Regions from separate parts of the Exiguobacterium sp. UBA3491 genome, predicted to be linked through region 1. Evidence: riboswitches for the same ligand, from Rfam matches in the RefSeq annotation. Region 1 holds a riboswitch; each other region holds the start of a gene.

Evidence for each region. A riboswitch is a leader RNA that binds a small molecule or an ion and turns the genes downstream of it on or off. The one in region 1 is predicted to bind thiamine pyrophosphate.
Region 2: another riboswitch for thiamine pyrophosphate. It lies ahead of thiT (energy-coupled thiamine transporter ThiT); the one in region 1 lies ahead of thiD (bifunctional hydroxymethylpyrimidine kinase/phosphomethylpyrimidine kinase).
Region 3: another riboswitch for thiamine pyrophosphate. It lies ahead of B4F99_RS04595 (thiamine phosphate synthase); the one in region 1 lies ahead of thiD (bifunctional hydroxymethylpyrimidine kinase/phosphomethylpyrimidine kinase).
Region 4: another riboswitch for thiamine pyrophosphate. It lies ahead of tenA (thiaminase II); the one in region 1 lies ahead of thiD (bifunctional hydroxymethylpyrimidine kinase/phosphomethylpyrimidine kinase).

Annotation. Positions count from the first base shown of each region.
Region 1 is NZ_DFQK01000030.1:118,221-123,485, reverse strand. Features, by position in the region: gene B4F99_RS11885 (murein hydrolase activator EnvC family protein) at 138-1,583, shown strand; gene B4F99_RS11880 (murein hydrolase activator EnvC family protein) at 1,785-3,062, shown strand; TPP riboswitch at 3,127-3,237, shown strand; gene thiD (bifunctional hydroxymethylpyrimidine kinase/phosphomethylpyrimidine kinase) at 3,353-4,156, shown strand; gene thiM (hydroxyethylthiazole kinase) at 4,137-4,904, shown strand; gene thiE (thiamine phosphate synthase) at 4,894-5,265, shown strand, end outside.
Region 2 is NZ_DFQK01000032.1:457,361-462,625, reverse strand. Features, by position in the region: gene pknB (Stk1 family PASTA domain-containing Ser/Thr kinase) at 1-1,141, shown strand, start outside; gene rsgA (ribosome small subunit-dependent GTPase A) at 1,167-2,072, shown strand; gene rpe (ribulose-phosphate 3-epimerase) at 2,075-2,731, shown strand; TPP riboswitch at 2,754-2,863, shown strand; gene thiT (energy-coupled thiamine transporter ThiT) at 2,923-3,483, shown strand; gene B4F99_RS14825 (thiamine diphosphokinase) at 3,485-4,087, shown strand; gene B4F99_RS14820 (amino acid permease) at 4,143-5,265, opposite strand, start outside.
Region 3 is NZ_DFQK01000012.1:296,999-302,263, forward strand. Features, by position in the region: gene B4F99_RS04580 (MFS transporter) at 1-495, opposite strand, end outside; gene B4F99_RS04585 (OsmC family protein) at 686-1,111, shown strand; gene nagZ (beta-N-acetylhexosaminidase) at 1,108-2,337, shown strand; TPP riboswitch at 2,394-2,496, shown strand; gene B4F99_RS04595 (thiamine phosphate synthase) at 2,582-3,172, shown strand; gene B4F99_RS04600 (FAD-dependent oxidoreductase) at 3,169-4,113, shown strand; gene thiS (sulfur carrier protein ThiS) at 4,110-4,310, shown strand; gene B4F99_RS04610 (thiazole synthase) at 4,313-5,077, shown strand; gene B4F99_RS04615 (ThiF family adenylyltransferase) at 5,074-5,265, shown strand, end outside.
Region 4 is NZ_DFQK01000022.1:18,975-24,239, reverse strand. Features, by position in the region: gene abc-f (ribosomal protection-like ABC-F family protein) at 1-1,578, opposite strand, end outside; gene B4F99_RS08745 (DUF1002 domain-containing protein) at 1,853-2,734, opposite strand; TPP riboswitch at 2,928-3,034, shown strand; gene tenA (thiaminase II) at 3,107-3,802, shown strand; gene B4F99_RS08735 (hypothetical protein) at 3,854-4,150, shown strand; partial or broken gene B4F99_RS08730 (glycoside hydrolase family 3 N-terminal domain-containing protein) at 4,181-5,265, opposite strand, start outside.

The DNA of each region.
Region 1 (5,265 bases):
ATTATGGAAGAGGAATGAATGCTATAATCAAAAACGTTCCTATAAATAAGAAAAACTATTATAGAATTTAATTTTAACGTAACTGTTATTCCATATAATTCATCGACATACTACTAGAGAAAAAGAGGGAATACTACATGAAAAAAACGTTCGCGTCGCTCATCGTTTCCGCACTAGTTCTTTCATCAGCACCTCATTTTGCAGCAGCTGACGATTTAAGTGAACAGAAAGCTAAAAACGAACAACAGCAACAAGACAATGCTAAAAAACAAAAAAACTTAGAGTCTTCCGTTAATCAGGAGGGTCAAAAAATTTCTAAGACGCAACAAGAAGTCAATCGATTAGACGAAGCCTTGAATGAAAAGATCTTTGCTGTCGAAACGAAAGATCGTCAAATTAAGGCGACGGAACGAGAAATCGTTCAACTTGGAAAAGAAATCGAAAAGTATAAAGCGAAATTAAAACGCCAAGAAAAACTACTTGGGGATCGTCTTCGTGTCATGCAAGAAAATGACGGGAACTCGATTAAATGGGAAGAAGTCATTTTTGGGGCAAAAAACGTCGGTGACCTCGTTAGCCGTGTCATGGCCGGAAAATCGATTTCAAAGCAAGATGATAAAATGATCACGGATTATCAAAATACGCAAAAGCAATTAGCGGATGCACAACAAGAAGTGAAAGACAAGAAAGCACAATTGGTTGTTGAAAAGCAAGAATTGAAACGCCAACAAGCAGAACTTGAATCGCAATTAAAAGAGCGAAACAAACGCTTAAAAGAATTACGTAAGAAAAAAGAGAAATTTGAAACACAATTGATGGATGCAAAAGAAGTCCAGCAAATTCTGATTGCTCAAGAAAAAGCGATTGCAGCTGAAAAGGCAGCACGTGAACGTGAAGCACGGATCGAAAAAGAGCGTCAAGCTCAAGCAGCACGTGAAGCAAAAGCGCGAGCAGAAGCTGAAGCAGCTCAAGCAGCGGCTCAAAAAGAAGCTGAGCAACAAGCAGCTAAAGAAGCAGCGGCTCAGCAGGCAGCACAAGAGAAAGCGTCGCAAGCCGCGAAACCTTCTGGTTCGACGAAACAATCGACTCCAAAAGCATCTACACCTGCGCCAGCACCAGCTGCGCCAACACCGTCAGCACCTGCGACACCTAAACCGTCACCATCATCCGGTGGTCTGTTCATCCATCCAACGGTTGGGGCTGTCACGCAAGGCTATGGCTCAGCAGGTGGAGAAAACGGTTATACGTTCCATAACGGGATCGACTTTGGTGGTCCGGTTGGAACTCCAATCGTTGCAGCTGCAACAGGAACAGTCATTACAGCATCAGGTGGTGGTCCTTACGGAAACCACATCATGATTGCCCACCAATTAAACGGTAAAACGTACACAACATTGTATGCTCATATGAGCGCACTCAATGCTCACGCAGGTCAACGCGTCAGTCAAGGTGAACAAATCGGTTTACGTGGAAGCACTGGGAATTCAACTGGTCCACACTTACACTTTGAAATCCACGTCGGTGGATACAGCTATAGTGCAACTGGTCCAGCTAGCTCAGTGAACCCAATGACGATGTTTTAAACAGTAAAGAATCGTTGCTTATGCAGCGGTTCTTTTTTTGCGATTTTCAAAAAATAAATGATTATATTACAAAAAACGTTTTCATTTGAAATGTAAATGAAATTTTTTTGAAACGATTAGGGTGCTATAATCTATTTCAGATGTGAGAGAAACTTGAATACTATAATAAAATATGAAAAACATAAGTGAGGAAAACGATATATGCTAAAAAAACTAATTTCTACCATTGTTTTAGGAGCATTACTTATAACAGGAACACAACCAATTGCGGCAGCAACGATCAAAGAAAAAAAGGCTGAAAATGCCGCAGAACAACGTAAATTAGAAAAAGCAATTAAAAAACAAGAGTCGAAAATTTCGAAAGAACAACGTCAAATCAATCGAATCGATGCAGCGATCAACGAAAAGATTTTTCAGATTTCCGAAAAAAATAAACAAATCGAGAAATTGAATTTGCGAATCGATGAATTAAAAGCAGACATCGTTCGCTACGAAGAGATGTTGAAAAAACAAGAAGAACTACTCGGTGATCGTCTACGTGTCTTCCAAGAAAACGATGGAAACTCAATCAAATGGGAAGAAGTCATTTTTGGATCGAAGGATTTAGGTGATTTATTTAGTCGTGTCATGGCAGGGAAAAAAATCGCGGAGCAAGATGATAAAATGATTTCGGATTACATCGCAACCCAACAAAAGCTAGCGGAAGCAAAACAAGCGCTCGTTGAAAAAAAGGCGAAGCAGGTTGAAGAGAAGAAAACATTAATCGAACAAAAAAAAGCGTTGAAAGTTCAAATGAAAGAACGCAGTGCTACGCTTAAAAAATTAAGAAAAAGTAAGACGAAGTTTACGACAGAACTTCTAGACGCGAAAGAACTACAAGCGACACTTGAAGCTCAAGAACGTGCGATTGCGGCAGCGAAGGCAGCAGCTAAAGTGGCGGCTGAAAGAGCAGCAGCCGAGAAAGCAGCAGCTGAAAAAGCCGCTAAAGCGAATGCTCAAGCAGCAAAACAAGCAGGTAAGAGTTCAGAATCACCTACTTCAGTTGCTTCACCCGTTGTTTCGAGCGGTGGGAAATTCGTTCGTCCATCTTCTGGTGGCGTATCACAAGGGTTTGGACCAGCAAGCGGTGCGAACGGCTATACGTTCCATAATGGTGTCGATTTCAGTGGTTCGGTCGGCTCACCAATCGTCGCAGCAGCAGCTGGAACGGTCATTACAGCTTCAGGTGGTGGGCCTTATGGAAATCACGTCATGATTTCTCACTTCCTTGACGGGAAAGTCTATACGACAGTCTACGCTCATATGAGTTCGTTATCTGTTCATGCAGGACAAACAGTTTCTCAAGGTCAGCAAGTTGGAACACTTGGTAGTACTGGGAATTCAACAGGACCACACTTGCATTTCGAACTACATGTCGGAGGCTATCAGTACAGTGCCTCTTCTCCTCTGAATGCAGTTAATCCATTAGCATATCTATAATTCAAAACGAGCTTCGGCTCGTTTTTTTCTTGCCGCTATGCTACAGTTAAGGCGAAATGAATACTTGAGCAACTAGGGGAGCTGGAGGAATCCGGCTGAGAGGAAAACCAATCTGTTTTCGACCCTATTACCTGAACTGGATAATACCAGCGTAGGAAAGTTGAGCCGAACGGATACCGAAATGGTTGGATAACGATTTCGTATAGCGTCGACTGCTTTTTTACAGCGGTCGACGCTTTTTTTGTCGGTAACAACTCCCTTACATTGCTCGATGGAAAGGTGAGAAAAATATGAAACATGTATTGACGATTGCGGGATCTGACTCCGGTGGTGGAGCTGGAATTCAGGCAGATTTAAAGACATTTTCAGCATTGGGCGTTTATGGGATGAGTGTTTTGACAGCGGTAACGGCTCAAAATACACTGGGCGTTCAAGCAGTAGAAGAGTTATCATCGGAAATCGTTGATGCCCAATTAGCTTCAATCTTTTCAGATATTCGTGTGGATGCTATCAAAATCGGTATGGTCTCGAATGCACAAACGATTCACGTCATTGCAACACATCTTCGCAAACAGACAGTTCCAATCATACTAGACCCTGTCATGGTCGCAAAAGGCGGGCATGCCCTATTGCGGACGGAGGCAGAGGAAGCACTAATCGCGGAGTTACTGCCACTTGCGACACTCGTCACACCAAATTTACCGGAAGCAGAGCGCTTAACAGGGCAATCAGTTACTAATCTAGAGGAGATGCGACTGGCGATGCATCAGTTGGCTATGAAGACTGGAGCTGTCTTGCTAAAAGGTGGACATCTACCGGGAGCTGCCACGGATTTATTATGGGACGGGCAAGAAGAATACCGTTTCACATCAGATCGGTTAGATAATCAACATACTCACGGAACAGGCTGTACCTTATCTGCAGCGATTGCGGCACGGATGGCACTTGGAGAAGCTTTACCGGACAGTGTACGTCAGGCCAAGAAGTATGTTACAGAGGCGATTCGTCATGGATTTGCTCTCGGACAAGGGATTGGACCGACACATCATTTTCATTCACTTTGGAGGGATTCACATGTTTACGACCATTCTTAAACACAAACCACTCATTCATCATTTGACGAACACAGTCACGATCAATGATTGCGCCAATGTCACACTTGCCGTTGGCGCATCTCCAGTCATGGCGGAGGATATTCGCGAAGTGGAAGAGATGGTTCGACTCGCGCAAGCTCTTGTCTTGAACATTGGAACAATTGATGCAGACATGCAAGCAGCTCAACGACTCGCCGCAAGCGAAGCGAGACGCTTGAACGTTCCGATCATCCTTGATCCAGTTGGAGCGGGAGCCACATCATTGCGTACGTCCTTTTCAAAAGAATTGAGTAGACTCGGATGTACGGTCGTTAAAGGAAATGCTTCAGAAATCAAGACATTGCTTGGGGAGAATGGACGAACAAAAGGAGTCGATGCTGCTAGTGATGAGATCATGGATCGAGAAATCATTCGTGCATTCGCTCGTAAACAAAAGTCCGTCATTGTCGTCACAGGTCCAATCGACTACATCACGGATGGCATGCGCGAAGTGGAACTACAAGTAGGTACGCCGCGTCTCGGAGACGTCACAGGTACGGGGTGTATGACAGCTTCTTTGATTGCGAGTTTTCTTGGTGCAGGATATTCTGCGTTTGAGGCAGCAGTCCACGGAACATTTATCATGGGAAAAGCAGGAGAACAGGCAGCATCAGAAAAAGGTCTAGGTAATTTCAAACGAGAGTTGTTCAATGCAATCAGTCTGATGACGGAGCAAGATTTGATGGAGGTGGTAGAACATGTCAATTGATTATTCCATTTATGCGGTGACAGATCGTCGATATCATCCGGGAGTTGCAATCGAAACGGTCGTTGAAGAAGCGATTTTAGGTGGTGCAACGATTATACAATTACGGGAAAAAACAGCGCAGGGAAAGGAATTCTTCGAACAGGCAGTCCGGTTAAAGAGACTGACGGATCGTCATGATGTTCCTTTGATTATCAATGACCGAATTGATATTGCGTTACTTGTCGGAGCTGGTTTGCATATCGGACAAGAAGATATTCCTCTAACCGCAGCGCGACGTCTCTTACCGAACACTGTGATCGGCGTATCGGTAGCAACCGTCGCGCAAGCGATTGAAGCAGAACGAGATGGAGCATCTTATTTA
Region 2 (5,265 bases), on a different contig from region 1:
TATGGTGACGGCGTTGTCTGACGAACGAGCAAGTGAAGGCATCCGAGGTGCAGAAGAGGATGAGATGGAAAAGACGATGGTCTTATCACCTGTACAAGTGCCAGAAGAATCAAAAGCGGAACCGGACACACCTGTCGTCACGACCGTTCAACCGAAACCGTCAGAAAAGAAAAAGAAAAAACGCTGGTGGGTCATCCTATTATTACTGGTATTACTCGGTGGAGCGGCTACGACGTTTGCGATGTGGCCGGATCCTACCGTTACGGTACCGTCCGTCGTCAAAACGGATGGAGATGAAGCGGAAACGAAGCTTGAGAAACTTGGATTTGTTGTCGAGACGACAGAACGAAACAGTGATACGGTCGATGAGGGAGACGTCATCAGTCAGACACCGCGTGAAAACGCACAGGTCAAGAAGGGCTCGACAGTCAACTTGGTCGTCTCTACCGGAAGTGCTCCGGTCGAAGTACCGGATGTGACAGATGACGCTGAAAAAGAGGCGATTGAGACGTTAAAAGAGGCTGGATTCGCTAAAGTCGAGGTCGAACGTGAAAAGTCGGATGAAATCGAGCGAGGTAATGTGATCCGGCAATCGATCTCGGCTGGTACGGAGGTCATCGCGAAAGAACAAACGATTACGATCACCGTCTCGGAAGGAACATCTTCCTTCGAGTTGAAGGATTTGACGAACTTATCGAGTGACGAAGCAAAAGCCTACCTGGACGAAAAAGGGCTCGATGGAACGTTCGAGCAAGAATTTTCTAGCGACGTGAAACTCGATCAAGTTATCCGTCAATTCCCACAAGCAGGGACTCAAGTCGAACCGAACGACTCCGTGACGGTCTTCATCTCAAAAGGTGAGGAAGAAAAAACGTTGACAGCGACGTTCCCTGAAAAGGTCGTCTATGACGCGGTCAGCGAGAACGAGGACGAGGAACCACCGAAACAAGTCATCCGGATTGAGACGGAAGATGCGAAAGGGAAGCGGACCGTCATCGAGGAATCAATTGACCAAGATGAGACATTCGACGTGCCGGTGACGATTGATCCGGGAGAAGAAGGCAAGATTACGATTTATAAAGACGATACGGTGTATCGTTCAAAAACCATCACGTACAATCAAGCAAAAGACGCACAGTAAATGTGATGAAAAAGGAGTGCATAGGATGACGGAACAACGCATCGAAGAGAATCGAGAAGGAACGATCATACGCCTGCAGGGTGGCTTTTATGATGTCATGACACCAGAAGGAGAGGTCCGTTCACGGGCAAGAGGGAATTTCCGAAAACGCGGCATCAGTCCAGTCGTTGGAGACGAAGTCGTTCTTCATATCGAAAGTGAGACCGGGTATATTCTCGAAGTGAAGGAGCGGGACAACTTTTTAGTACGCCCGCCTGTCGCGAATATCGATCAAGCGTTGCTTGTCGTCTCGGCTGCAGAACCTGATTTTTCAGCGCACTTGCTCGATCGTTTCCTCGTCTTGATCGAAGCGAAGGAAATCCAACCCGTCATCCTGTTAACGAAGATGGACTTGCTTGATGATGTCAAAGGTCCTGCAGTTAGAGAGGCAATTGCCGCTTACCGGAAGATTGGATATACGGTCATCGAGACATCCAGTGAGACGTTGTCGGGTGTTGAGCAAGTCCGTCCGTTACTGGCCGGGAAAACGAGTGTTCTTGCCGGACAATCCGGTGTTGGGAAAAGTTCGCTCTTGAACGCACTTGAACCAACACTCGACTTAGAGACGAGTGCGATTTCGAAATCACTCGGACGTGGGCGGCATACGACACGACACGTCACGTTGATGCCACTTGCCGAAGGCTTGATTGCTGATACACCAGGTTTCTCGAACCTTGATTTTCCGTATGATATGGAAATCGAGGATGTACGGTGGAGTTTTCCTGAATTCGTGGCTGTACAGGACGAATGTAAGTATCGAGGATGTTTGCACTTGAATGAACCCGGATGTGCTGTCAAGGAAGCCGTCGAAGCACAAGAAATCATGTCCTCTCGTTATGAGAACTATGGTATGTTTATAGACGAAATCAAGAATCGAGCCCGGAGGTATTGAAGATGATTAAAATTGCACCATCTATCTTATCAGCAGATTTTGCGAATCTTGAGCGTGATGTCAAAGCAGTCGAGGCAGCAGGCGCGGACTATATCCATTTCGATGTCATGGATGGTCAGTTCGTACCGAATATCTCGTTTGGACTGCCTGTGCTCAGCAGTTTACGTCAAAAGACGGATATGGTCCTTGATGTCCATTTAATGATTGACCAGCCAGAACGTTTCGTTGAAGATTTCGTTAAGGCAGGGGCAGATATCGTGACGTTCCACGTCGAAGCGACGAACCACGTCCACCGTGTTTTACAACAAATCAAGCTATCCGGTGCAAAAGCAGGGGTCGTCTTGAATCCTCACACGCCATTATCGACGATTGAACACGTCCTTGAGGATGTCGATATGGTCTTATTGATGACGGTCAATCCGGGCTTTGGTGGACAAGCCTTCATCGAGAATGTCATGCCAAAACTCGCATCACTTGCACAAATGAAAGCAGATCGTGATCTGACATTTGAAATCGAGATTGATGGTGGCGTCAACCCGGAAACAGCAAAACTTTGCATCGAAAACGGCGCGAACGTTCTTGTCGCGGGATCAGCAATCTACAATGCACCAGATTATGCGGAAGCGATCACTAGCATTCGTCAAGGGGCTGCCGTATAATAAGAACGAGAAAACGAAATATGATGACCGCAAGGGGTGTCGCTTGAAAAGCGGCTGAGAGGAGTCTTTTAGACTTTAACCCTTCGAACCTGTTCCGTTCAAACGGACGTAGGGATGTGGCGCACGCAGGCAGTACGGCGTTCGTCGTATTGCCTTTTTGCGTCCTCTCGTACAATGAAGGAGGAAATAGCATGAAACGGTTACAAATGATGATGGAAATTGCCATCTTCGCAAGTCTCGGGGTCGTCTTTGATTTACTGATTCCATTTAAAATGCCACAAGGCGGTTCAATCAGCTTAGCGATGTTACCGATCTTTGTCATGGCATTTCGCCACGGTGTCATCGGAGGTGTCGTCACAGGAGCGCTTGTTGGTACGATCCAACTGATGTTCGCCCCACAAGTCTTGACGATCGTCCAACCATTACTCGATTACACGATTGCATACGGTGTCGTCGGACTGAGCGGTCTGTTCGCCCGTCAGGTTAGACAAACTGCACGTAACGGACAAAAGAAACGTTTGATGGCGTTCGTTCTCCTTGCAACACTATTAGGCGCAGGACTCCGTTATATCTGTCATGTCATCAGCGGAATCGTGTTCTTCGCGAAATATGCAGAAGGTCCAGTCGTGCCATATTCATTAGTTTATAACGCGACATACATGGTACCATCTTATGTTTTATGCGGTGTCGTCGCGGGTCTCCTCTTTACAACTGCGCCACGTTTACTACGTTATTCAGCACGAGGCATCTGAGATGCGGGCGATTCTCGTGTGCGCCGGTCCTCAAGAAGAAGTGCCTGATTTGCGGATGCTTTGTCAGTCTAGTGATTTCATCATTGGTGTCGATGGTGGTGTTCAGACTATTGAATTGTTTGGGCTGACATGCGACATGACGATCGGTGATTTTGATTCGCTTGGTTACGTACCTGAAGGAGCAATCGTTCATCCGGCTGAGAAAGATGAGACGGATCTCGAACTCGCCCTTCGTACAGTATCAGAGATGAAACGGTTTGATGATACTATCATCGTCGGAGCAACAGGTGGACGACTCGACATGACCGTTCAAAATGTGTATTTATTGAAGCAATACCCTGAAGCGCGACTCGTCACGAAACGGGAAGAGGTGCGATATTTGGCAGTAGGATCGTATGCAGTCGAAGCCGAAAGCTATCATTATCTTTCTTTCATTCCACTTGTGCCGTCAATCTTGAGTTTAGCTGGAGTCAAATATCCACTTGATATGCATCCTGTTCCGGTCGGAGGTTCCTTGACCGTCAGTAATGAATGGAGTACGTCAGAAGCGACAGTAGAGCTCCATCAAGGAGAACTATTGATGATGCGAACACTTAAGGAATAGAACAAGCATATGAAAAAAGGCCGTGGATGATACCGCGGCCTCTTTTCATATGGCATTATTCTTCGAGTTGGGAAGGGGCGACTCGAATGTCACTTTGAGCCGATAGGTGTTTTCCTTTAACGAACAGATGATAGCTTCCCCACATGACGAGGAAAAATGGAACACCGATGTATAAAGCAATTCGTTGATCCGCTTGAAACGCAAGACTGAAAAGGACAACGACATTAAGTGTCAACGATATCAACGGTAATACTGGATAGAATGGCGTCTTGAACTTTAGTTCGGATAGATCATGTCCGTTTCGGATGAACTGACGGCGGAACGCAAGTTGCGAAGCGGAAATTGAAATCCAACCGACTTGAGCACCGAGTCCAGCTAAAGACAAGAGCCAGATAAAGACGGTATCCTCTGCGAAAAAAGCTGTCAGAAGCGATAACATCGCAAACATCATCGTAAAGAGTAAAGCGCGCATCGGCACACCACGGGCATTAACATAAGATAATTTCTTTGAAATCATCCCTTCTTGTGCCATTGCCCATAACATTCGGGTCGCGGCATACAATCCCGAGTTCCCGACGGATAATAGTGCTGTCAAGACGACGATGTTCATCAAGTCAGCGGCATACGGGATGCCGATCGCATCAAAGACCATGATGAATGGACTACTGACTCCGCCAGCCGTCTCATACGGAATCAATGCACCGACGATCGTGATCGATAAGACAAAGAAAATGAACGTGCGCCAAACTGTATTCCGGATAGCTTTTGGAATCGATTTTTCAGGCGTATCGGACTCCCCAGCCGCGACACCGATCAATTCGGTCCCCTGAAAAGCAAAGTTGACAGCAATCATCGTCGTCAAGACACCGAGAATTCCGTTCGGAAACCAACCGCTTGCCGTGAAGTTTGCAAACAATGAGGATGGACGATCTGCTTCCATCGGTAACCAGCCAAACCAAGCTGCGCCACCAAGAATGATGAAGAAAAGAATGGCGAGTACCTTTAAACTTGAGAACCAGAATTCCGCTTCCCCGAACGCTTTGGCGGAGACGGCGTTTAAACCGAATAACAAGACCGTAAAGACGGTACACCAGACAACGACCGGCACATTCGGAAACCAACGGTCCATCAAACTACCGGCAGCTGTGATTTCAAGTGCGACCGTCACAGCCCAGCCG
Region 3 (5,265 bases), on a different contig from region 1:
GCCAGCGTGTTGACCGATGAACGTACCGATCGGAACACCGAGGACGTTCGCGAGTGTAAAACCACCAAAAATGAACGAAACGGCGACACCGCGCTTCGCGACAGGTACGCCATCGCTTGCGACGACCATTGCGAGCGAGATCAAGACACCGGTCAGGATGGCAGTCAGGATGCGGGTTGCGAGCAATACTTCGTAACTTGAAGCAAAACTACTGGCAAGGTTCAGTAAGACCCAAGCGAGTAACAGACGTAGGATCAGGCGACGCCGTTCCAGGTGACCGGTCAGCGACATGACAATCGGTGTACCAATTGCAAAGGAGATGGCAAATGCCGAGACGAGCGTACCGGCTGTTGCGATCGTGATATCAAGGGCTGAGGAGATTTCAGCGAGGATCCCGACGATGACGAATTCGCTTGTTCCGAGAACGAACGTCAGGAGAGACAACGTGGCGATCAACAGCCAATCGCGTCGACTTAAACGAGTAGTAGGTGACATGGATGATTCCTCAATTCTGGCGCTTGCGCGCGAAACTATGAGTAACAGGATAGCATGAAACGATTTCGTCGGGTATCGCAAAGCGAGAATTCGGGAAAAGAACCATTATTCGAAATAGCGTGTGAATTTCCAGGCTTGCTATTTTTTGCGTATACTACAGTAGAAGACTACTGACAAAGGAGTGGAAACGATGCAAGCGACAGTGACATGGAACAAACAGATGGGGTTTAGTGGACAGACGGAATCAGGGCATCATCTTGCGATGGATGCAGCACCGGAGAACGGTGGCGAAAATCAAGCACCACGACCGACTGAACTGCTGCTACATGCCGTTGCCGGCTGTACTGGAATCGATATCGTCTCGATTTTAGAGAAGATGCGCTTGACGATTACTCATTTCGAAATGGATATCGAAGGGGAACGGGCAGAGGATCATCCGCGGCGCTTTACGTCGATCTCGATTCATTACCGGCTTGAAGGTGATCTCCCGGAAGATAAGGTCCGTCGCGCCATCTCGTTATCAAAAGATAAATATTGTTCGGTCTCGCAATCCTTGAACGCAGAGATTTCCGTCTATTATTCCATCAATGGTGTCCGGAGCGAGGATCCTTTGTGAAGAAAGTAGCACTGATCGGTTGCCTGTTGCTTGCAGGGTGTGCGCAGGAGACGACGGAACCAACGAAACCAACGAAACCATCACAACCAGCAACGAAGCAACCGACGGAGGCGAAGAAATCAAAGCCTGAGCCGACAAAGGAAGAACAGCAACAAGCACGATTAAAGCAGCAACTTGAAGCGATGTCGACGTCAGAAAAGATTGATCAATTGCTCTATATCGGAGTTGCCGGAACGGAACTTTCAGCAGCTGACCGGAAATTGTTGCAGACGCATGCGATCGGTGGGGTCTTACTGCTTGGTGGGAATATTACGTCAGAAGATCAACTCTTGACGTTCACGCGTGCCATTCAAGAAACGAACCAAAAACCGTATGTTTTCGTCGGGGTTGATGAAGAGGGCGGACGGGTCAGCCGGGTACCGGATCAACGATTACGTCTCCCGACGAGTCAACGGATGGCGCAAGGTGCAGATGCTGCAAAAATGGAAGATGTCGGACGTACGCTCGGTCACCTGTCACGATTTTATGGATTCAACATGGACTTCGCACCGGTCCTTGACGTCAATAGCAATCCGAACAATCCAATCATCGGCGACCGTGCGTTAAGTGCTGATCCGAAGACCGTCGCGACTCTCGGTACGGCCCTGATGCATGGGATGCAAGAGACGGGAACGATTCCGGTCGTCAAACATTTTCCCGGTCACGGCAATACGAGTCTCGATTCCCATGTCGGTTTGCCGAGAGTGACAGCATCAAAGGAAGAACTGAAGCGAACGGAACTGTTACCGTTCCAAGAAGCGATTCAAGAGGGCGCCGAGATGGTGATGGTCGCCCATATTCTCTATCCCGCATATGACGATCAAAATCCATCTTCGCTCTCGAAGCCGATCTTGACTGACCTCTTGCGTCAACAACTCGGATTCAAGGGTGTCATCATCACGGATGACCTTGTCATGGGGGCGATCACGAAACGATATGGTCTTGCGGAAGCGGCACGCCAGGCACTTGTCAATGGAGCAGATATGGCGATGTTTTCGGAAGCAGGTGCCTATCCGAAGGTCCACACCGAAGTGATGCAAGCCGTTAAAGACAAAACGCTGACGCCTGCGATGCTCGATGCTAAAGTAATGCGCATCCTGAAGCTAAAGCAGACGTATGCCGACAGCCAAGAGCAACAGCGACCGACGAAATCGGAGCTTGTTCAGCAAGTGGAAGCGCTCAACTAGGACTAGCGAAGCAAAGCGACTCATGCTAGACTAATGGGGCAAGCCAATTAAACACGAAAAGACACTAGGGGAGTCTCGCAGCAGACTGAGACGGAAGTATCCGGACCCTTTGAACCTGATCTAGTTCGTACTAGCGGAGGGAAGTGGCTCGAAACCTTAGATATCCTTAGCGCTTCAACGCATTTTCGGACCACTCCCTTCAACATCGGGAGTGGTCCTTTTTCGTATGGAAAGGAAGAACATGATGCGTTTACATCTGATTTCGACGGGATCCATCAATCCACGCGATGGAGTGGAAACCTTTCAATCGCTTCAACCATATACGGATCAGCTTCATCTGCGAGAATCGAATTTGTCGGCAGCAGAATTGCTAGAACTGATTGACGCGCTCCTTGCGAAAGGGTATTCGTCTGATCAATTAACCATTCATGACCGGGTCGACGTCGCCCATGTCGCTGGTATCGGTGTGCAGTTGACGCGACGATCCTTATGTGTCCGCGATGTTCGGCGACACTTTCCGGATCTCATCATCGGGAAATCCGTCCACTCTCTGGCAGAAGCACTTGCAGCGGAAGCGGAAGGAGCCGACCGACTGCTGTACGGTCATATTTATCCGACAGCGTCGAAACCAAACGTGCCACCGCGAGGGATCGACGCCTTGAAGCAAGTTGTCACCTTCACGACGAAACCAGTCATCGCAATCGGCGGGATCACTCCTGATCGCATTCCTGAAATCGCAGCGACCGGTGCAAGCGGAATCGCCGTCTTATCCGGTATTCTCGGTCAAGCGGACCCGCATGCTGCCATTCAGCGTTATCAGGGGGTACGGGTATGACGGATCACATCATCATCGGTGGTGGAGTCATCGGTTTGACGCTTGCTTACAGTCTCGCTTGTCAGAACGAATCCGTTCTTATCCTTGATCGCGGAACATGCGGACAAGGGACGAGTCGGGCGGCTGCCGGAATGCTTGCGACGGACATCGAGCTGAGAGAAGAATTGCATACGCTTGCCGCGCGAAGTCGCCGTCTGTATCCGTTACTTGCGCGACGCCTCACGCGCGAGACCGGGATCGATTGTGGCTACCGGGAACAACCATTTTTATTGAAACAAAATGGGCAAGAATACTTATTTCCATCGGTCGGTCAAATCGATCCGCGACGACTAACGACTGCATTGATGCATGTCTTACGAAATCGTGGGGTACCAATCGAAGAACAGGTGGACGTCACGCGAATCGAGGAGAGTAATGATTTCATTAGGGTTGAGTCGAACACGGGAACGTGGACGGGACGAACGGTGACGGTGGCTGCCGGACGCGGGTCCCAAGCCTTGCTCGATACAGCTGGCATTTCGATTGCGACATATGGGGTCAAAGGGGAGTGTCTGGCAGTCCGTCTCGCAGGTCAGCCGTTACGCTCGATCCTGTTTGATGACGCCGTCTACCTCGTACCGAAAGCGGACGGACGGATATTGATCGGTGCGACCGAACTACCGCACGACGAGACGATCGGTGTTAGTGTCGCAGGAGTCACGTCACTGCTTCAAGCAGCAGAGCGTCTCTATCCACCGATCCGTAATGCTGTCATCGAAGAAGTCTGGTCAGGCGTACGACCACAAACAGAGTCCGGCTTGCCATATATCGGAGTCGCCGATTCATCCCGGCGGATCTTTATAGCGACGGGGCATCATCGGCATGGCATATTACTCGCACCGGCGACAGCGGAAGTTTTGGCAAACACATTACGGTTGATCCTAAAGGAGGAAGTCCGATGAATATTACGATTAACGGCAACGACCACACCATTGAACAGATTGAGACGATTGAGGATATGCTCACGCAACTTGGCTTAGGGGAAAAACTCGTCATCGTCGAACAGAACCGACAGATCATCGACCGCGGAGCTTACGATCAAACGGTCGTTCGGAACAATGACACATTCGAAATCGTTCATTTCGTAGGAGGAGGATAAAGATGTTGAAAATTGGAGAAAAGACATTCGAATCACGGTTATTACTTGGAACGGGGAAATATACGGATGCTACGGTACAGCAGGAGGCCATCGATGCGTCCGCTTCACAAATCTTGACGTTCGCTGTCCGGCGGCTCGATCTCTTCGACAAACAACAATCGAATTTCTTGGAGTCGCTTGATTTAACGAAGTACGATTTACTACCGAACACGGCTGGTGCGAAGACAGCGGAAGAAGCTGTCCGGCTAGCAAAGCTTGCGCGGGCATCCGGTATGTGCGACATGGTCAAGGTTGAAGTGATTGGGTGCGATAAGACATTACTACCTGACCCAATCGAGACGTTACGGGCTTCTGAAGAGTTACTCAAAGATGGGTTCATCGTCTTACCGTATACATCGGACGACGTCGTCCTTGCACGACGACTCGAGGAACTCGGCTGTCATGCCATCATGCCGGCTGCTTCACCGATCGGGTCTGGGCAAGGCATCCTCAATCCGCTCCACCTAAAATTCATCATCGAGCAGACGTCGGTCCCAGTCATCGTCGACGCTGGAATCGGTTCTCCAACTGACGTCGCCTATGCAATGGAACTGGGAGCGGATGGTGTCTTATTGAACTCCGCTGTCGCCCATGCCCAAGATCCGGTCAAGATGGCGCACGCGATGCGACTAGCTGTCGAAGCAGGGCGCTTCGGCTACGAAGCGGGAAGAATCGAGAAGAAACAGTATGCAGTCGCGAGTAGTCCAACGAGTGGATTGATTCGATGACACGTTATTCACGTCAAACTCGATTTCAACCGATTGGAGAAGCAGGACAAGCACGCTTCGCAACAGCAAAGGTACTGATCATCGGGATGGGGGCACTCGGAACAGCATCGGCAGAACAACTCGTTCGCGCTGGTGTCGGCGTCGTCCGAATCGTCGACCGCGATTATGTCGAGTGGAGTAATCTACAA
Region 4 (5,265 bases), on a different contig from region 1:
ACCATGATAACGCGTCAGACCATTTTCGAGCCACAGGATCTGCGGAAAAAGCCGATTCAAGAAATAGCGGTCGTGTGAGACGGCAATCAATGTACCAGAAAAATTCTCGAGTGCTTCTTCGAGTGTCTCTCTTGATTCAATATCGAGATGGTTCGTCGGCTCATCGAGAATCAAAACGTTGATCGACGAATGAACGAGTACGGCAAGCTGCAATCGAACACGTTCTCCTCCGCTTAGTGACAAAATAGACCGAAAGACAGTCGGTCCAAAAAACAGGAACCGGGCAAGAATATGGCGGGCTTCCGCTTCTGGAACGGCAATGCGGTCTCTAAACCAGTCGATTAAGCGAGCATCCTCCTCGAAATGGGCATGCTGGGACAAGTAACCGATCCGGTTCGATGGTCCACGCGTGAGCGTGCCTGCGTCTGGTGACAATTCATCAAGCAACAGTGCGAGCAACGTCGATTTCCCGCTCCCATTCGTTCCGACGATCGCGACCCGATCTTGAGCCATGATTTCGAACGAGACAACATCGAAAATGCGACGGGAATCGTAAGCGAAAGAGAGCTCTTCAGCGCGAAAGACGACTTGACTCGTATGATCGGTAGAAGAAAAAGAGACATCAGCGGTTTTGGCTTCGAGTTGCGGTCGTTTGATCCGTTCGATTCGCTCGAGTGCCCGCTCCATCGATTTTGCTTTACGGAATAATTTCTCACTCGGTGGAGATGCTTCGTTTGCCCACTGCCGTAGTCGACGAATCGCTTCCTTCATCTTCTTGATTTTTTTCTGTTGTTCCTGATAGGCGTGGAACTGTTCCATCAAGCGACGTTCTCGTTCGACGACGAACGCACTGTAGTTCCCTAGATAGGAGGTCAGTTCACCATCTTCAAGCTCGACGATCGAGGTGACGACGGCGTCTAAGAAGACCCGGTCGTGAGAGACGAGCAGGATAGTTCCAGTGTAGTCCCGTAAGAATTGTTCTAACCATTCAACGGCAGCTAAATCAAGATGGTTCGTCGGCTCATCAAGGATTAGGAGGTGTGGTTCCATCAGCAACATGCGACCGAGGCAAATCTTAGTTTGCTCACCGCCGCTCAACTGATGGAAAGGGCGAGTGAGTAACGGACGTAAATGTAATCCGTTCACCATGCGCTCGATCTTCGAGTCGAGTAGATAGCCATCTTTTTGTTCGAATGCATTTGTCGCTTCCGCATATCGAACGAGTAGTGCATCCAGATCATCTGGCGCTGTCGCCATCAAAAGCTCCAACTGTTGCATCCGAGAACGGATTGCGAGGATCTCTTCAAACGCCGTCCAAAGGACGTCGAGTCCGGTCATCGTTTCGGCATAAGTGGGAAGTTGTTCCAAGTAGCCAATCGTCAAACCGTTCTTTTGATAGATGACGCCACCGTCCGGTTGGTCAAGGCGAGCAAGTAAGCGGAGTAATGTCGTTTTACCACTCCCGTTTCGTCCAATCAGACCGACACGATCGTGTTCGTTTAAGAAGAGGGAAACGTCCGTTAAGATCGTTTCGCCTCCGAATTGTTTTGTCAGATGTTGAATGTCGCAAATCATCATAATGAGTTGATCCTTTCGCGCGCATTAAAAAAGGAGAGCGCAAATAGCACTCTCCCTAGTGTGTGAAAGATGCGCTTTGCTGTATTTTTCAATCATGAAGTTCTAAAAAGGGCAGACGGGTGCCTTAGAACGCCATTCCATGAAAAATCGCGCGCAACAGATACAATTGTTCCATTAACCAATGTTTGCACGCAGCAAAGTCCATCATTTCACACCACCTTTCGTTTCAGATACAATCAGTTTACCATTATCTTGTTAATTGCGGAAGTCTGAATTATTTGAACACACCAGCAATCGAGCTGAAGAAGTCACTCAGACCATCAAATAATTTAGCGAAGAATCCTTTTGTCTCCTCGGACGTTGCAAACGCATGGATGTCTTGACCAGCATTTTTTAGTCCACTCTCGATTTGCCCCCAGTTGATGTTCGCTTGCTCCATTTGATTGAATAGATTCGTCAACCGATCCATCTGTGCATCAGACAGTTGGATGTTGTTGTTTTGAATGACTTGGACGATCAGGTTTTCGATCTCGACTTTTGTTTCCGGTTTTTGATTCGCGATTTCGGCCTTGATCTCATTCATCAAATCAGCGACTTTATCTGTCCCGACTGTCTTCCCGACGTCTGAAGTGACCGATAATTCTTGCTGTGCTAAATCTTTCCGTTCGTCACTCAGCTTGATTCCGGTCTCAGCCGAAGTTTGATCATAGGCTTTCATGATTCCTGTCAGTGCTGATGTTCCAGTCACTTTATAAGGAGAAGTGATCGTGATGTCGGCATCTTTGACACCTGCCGTGACGAGAGCGTTCAAGTACATATCCTTCGTCACCCACGTAATGTTTTCCGTCGCAACGGAAAGTCCGTCACCTTTTTCCGTCAATTCGATTTTAGCGGATGAATACATGTTGCCACCTTTTTGCGACTGGGGAATGTTTTTCCCGAGATATTTTTCTTCGTCAGCAGAAGTGGCGATGATCGGCGTGATGCCTTCCGGTGCATTGAGACGGGAAAGCACCCAAGCCTTATCCTTTGCGCCGAGCGACTCCCCGAGAGTGACGATTGTTTTATCAACGACTTGCTCAGCGGATGCGGCTGTCGGAAGTAATAAAGCAGAAGCGATAACGGCTGACGCCATGATTTTTGTTGGTGTATGCATAATGAATTCCTCCAATTGTAAGTAACAGAATGAACTATAGTATCAGGTACTAAAATTAGTGTACGAGAACGAAAGGAGTTCGGAATCGGTCTGTAGATGGAGACGATATCCGCCTTCTGACACTCCATAGTATAGCGAAAAGAGGACAACTTGACTTCCATTTTCAGCATGCTATAGTGGATTTGAATCGAATAATGACCACTAGGGGAGTCGGTTGACCGACTGAGACGAACGAAGACGTTCGGACCCTTTGAACCTGATTAAGTTCGTACTTACGGAGGGAAGTGGCGTCAAGTCTTGTTCTTCTTGCGCCATGCCCGTGTGTTTCGGGGTGGTGTTTTTTCGTTTCATAAAAAAGAGGAGGATGAGATCATGACATTCACACAAGAAATCAAGCAAGCGGCACAAGCGTATTGGGACAGTAGTTTTACCCACCCATTCGTTCAAGGAATCGGGGAGGGGACGTTACCGCTCTCGAAATTTCGGCATTACGTCATGCAGGATGCCTATTATTTAAAACACTTTGCGAAGATTCAAGCGAAGGCAGCGTCAAAAGCAGACGACTTCGCGACGATCGCGACACTTGCCGAGCATGCTACTTCGACTTACGAGGCAGAGTTGAGCTTACATCAATCATTTTTTGAGCCGCTCGGTATCACAGAAGCAGATCTTGAAGCATTTGAACCGGCACCGACAGCATATGCTTACGTCTCCCACATGCATCATGCGAGTGAAGGGACGCTTGGTGAGACGATTGCTGCCATCTTGCCATGTTACTGGTTGTATTATGAAGTTGGACAACAATTATTGACGTGTACACCGGATGAAAAAATCTATCAGCAATGGATCGACACATATAGTTCGGAATGGTTCGAAAAGGTCGTCTTTGAACAGATTGCACGGCTTGATGCGTTGGCGGAACAAGCAAGCTCGGCTGAACGAGAGCGGATGAAACGGCATTTCGTGACGAGCTGTTATTATGAGTTGCTGTTTTGGCATATGGGATGGACGGAAGAAACGTTTACGTCGATTTACGAGACGATTCCAGCATGGACGGTATCTTCTTAAACGGATAGATGGTAGAATTAGGTATAACATTTAGCGGAAGTAGGGGTAGAAATGGAGATCATCGTGATCGTACTCGCAATCAGCGCCGCGTATGCCGTGCAACGAATGCTGGGTAAAGTCAAAGTAAGATTTATTGGATATATCATTCCAACTTTAATCGTGTTGTCCGGTATATCCGCTACGACTCGAAACTTCAAGGTAGCATATAGCATGGGGAGCTACATTTCTGCTGTTCTTGTCATTGTCGTCTATGCATTACTGACCTATTGGTTATACCGCGTCTACCATCGTGCGAAAGAAGAAGCGGAATATCCGTATCAATCATTAAAAGACCGAGGCATCCTTTAAAGGGGGCTCGGTCTTTTGTGTATCATGTTCTCATTTTTTCCAGTTTTTAAAGCCATCACCGAATTCGAGATGCAGTTGATCGGTAAAGACACCGTTCTGAAAGACCGGCACATCAACTGGTAAGGTGCCTTGCGGTTTGAACGTTCCGAAAATTGCTCGAATACCAGCAGGGAGGTTCGGTCCCGCTGATTTCAGATTGCCTGCTTCAGAGTCCGGTCCGTTCGGATCCTCTTTAAAACCATAGACGAGGACGTGTGCCGGTGCGTCCGGTTGAACGGCGACATCGTATGGATTACGGAGACTGAGCAAGACGGATGGTGTATTTGTTTGTTTCGCATACCGGAAGATTGAAGCTGGAATCGCTTGCTCTGGTGCAGTAGGCAGTAGTTTGGCACTCGTATTGACGTTTGAACCAACGATGATGTAATCTGCTGCATCGAGTTGTGCCCGTAGTGTCGGGTTTTGGTCGAGCGGTAGCGTAGTAGCCGAGTAATTCGCTGTCGTTACGTGCCAGTTCCGGTTCTTAGGCAGGGAAGCAATCGTCTTTTTCATGCTGTCCGTTTGATCCGTCGCAGGGGCGATCACAAGAACGTTTGCATTCTTTTTCGGCTTGAAGGGTAACGTCCGCTGATCATTTTTCAGGAGTGTGACCGCGGCTTCCGTCATCGCGCGTTCTTTTGCTTTATGTTCGGGACTACCGACGATTTGGTTCGCTTGCGCGAGTTTATCAGCTAAGGATGTCGTATCCGTCGTGCCATTCCATATTCCGCGTTCTGCCTTCAGCGTCAGGATCCGCTCGACCGATTGATCAATCCGTTCCTCTGACAGACGTCCGTCTTTGACTGCCGCAATCACGTCCTTAAAAATCTGGTCGAGTTTTATGACATCCTGCTCGGAACGAAGAATCGTCGGCATGAGCGCGATGTCGACACCGGCGTCAAATGTTTTCAGAACGGCTTCTGATTCCGTAAAATTGTCGGCGATCGCCTGCATATTCAATGCATCCGTGATGACGATGCCATCGTAGCCGAGTTTTTCGCGCAGTACGCCCGTGATGACGTCATCCGACAATGTCGCAGGTAAAGGGAAAGTGCCGTTTTTTGACGTGACGACTT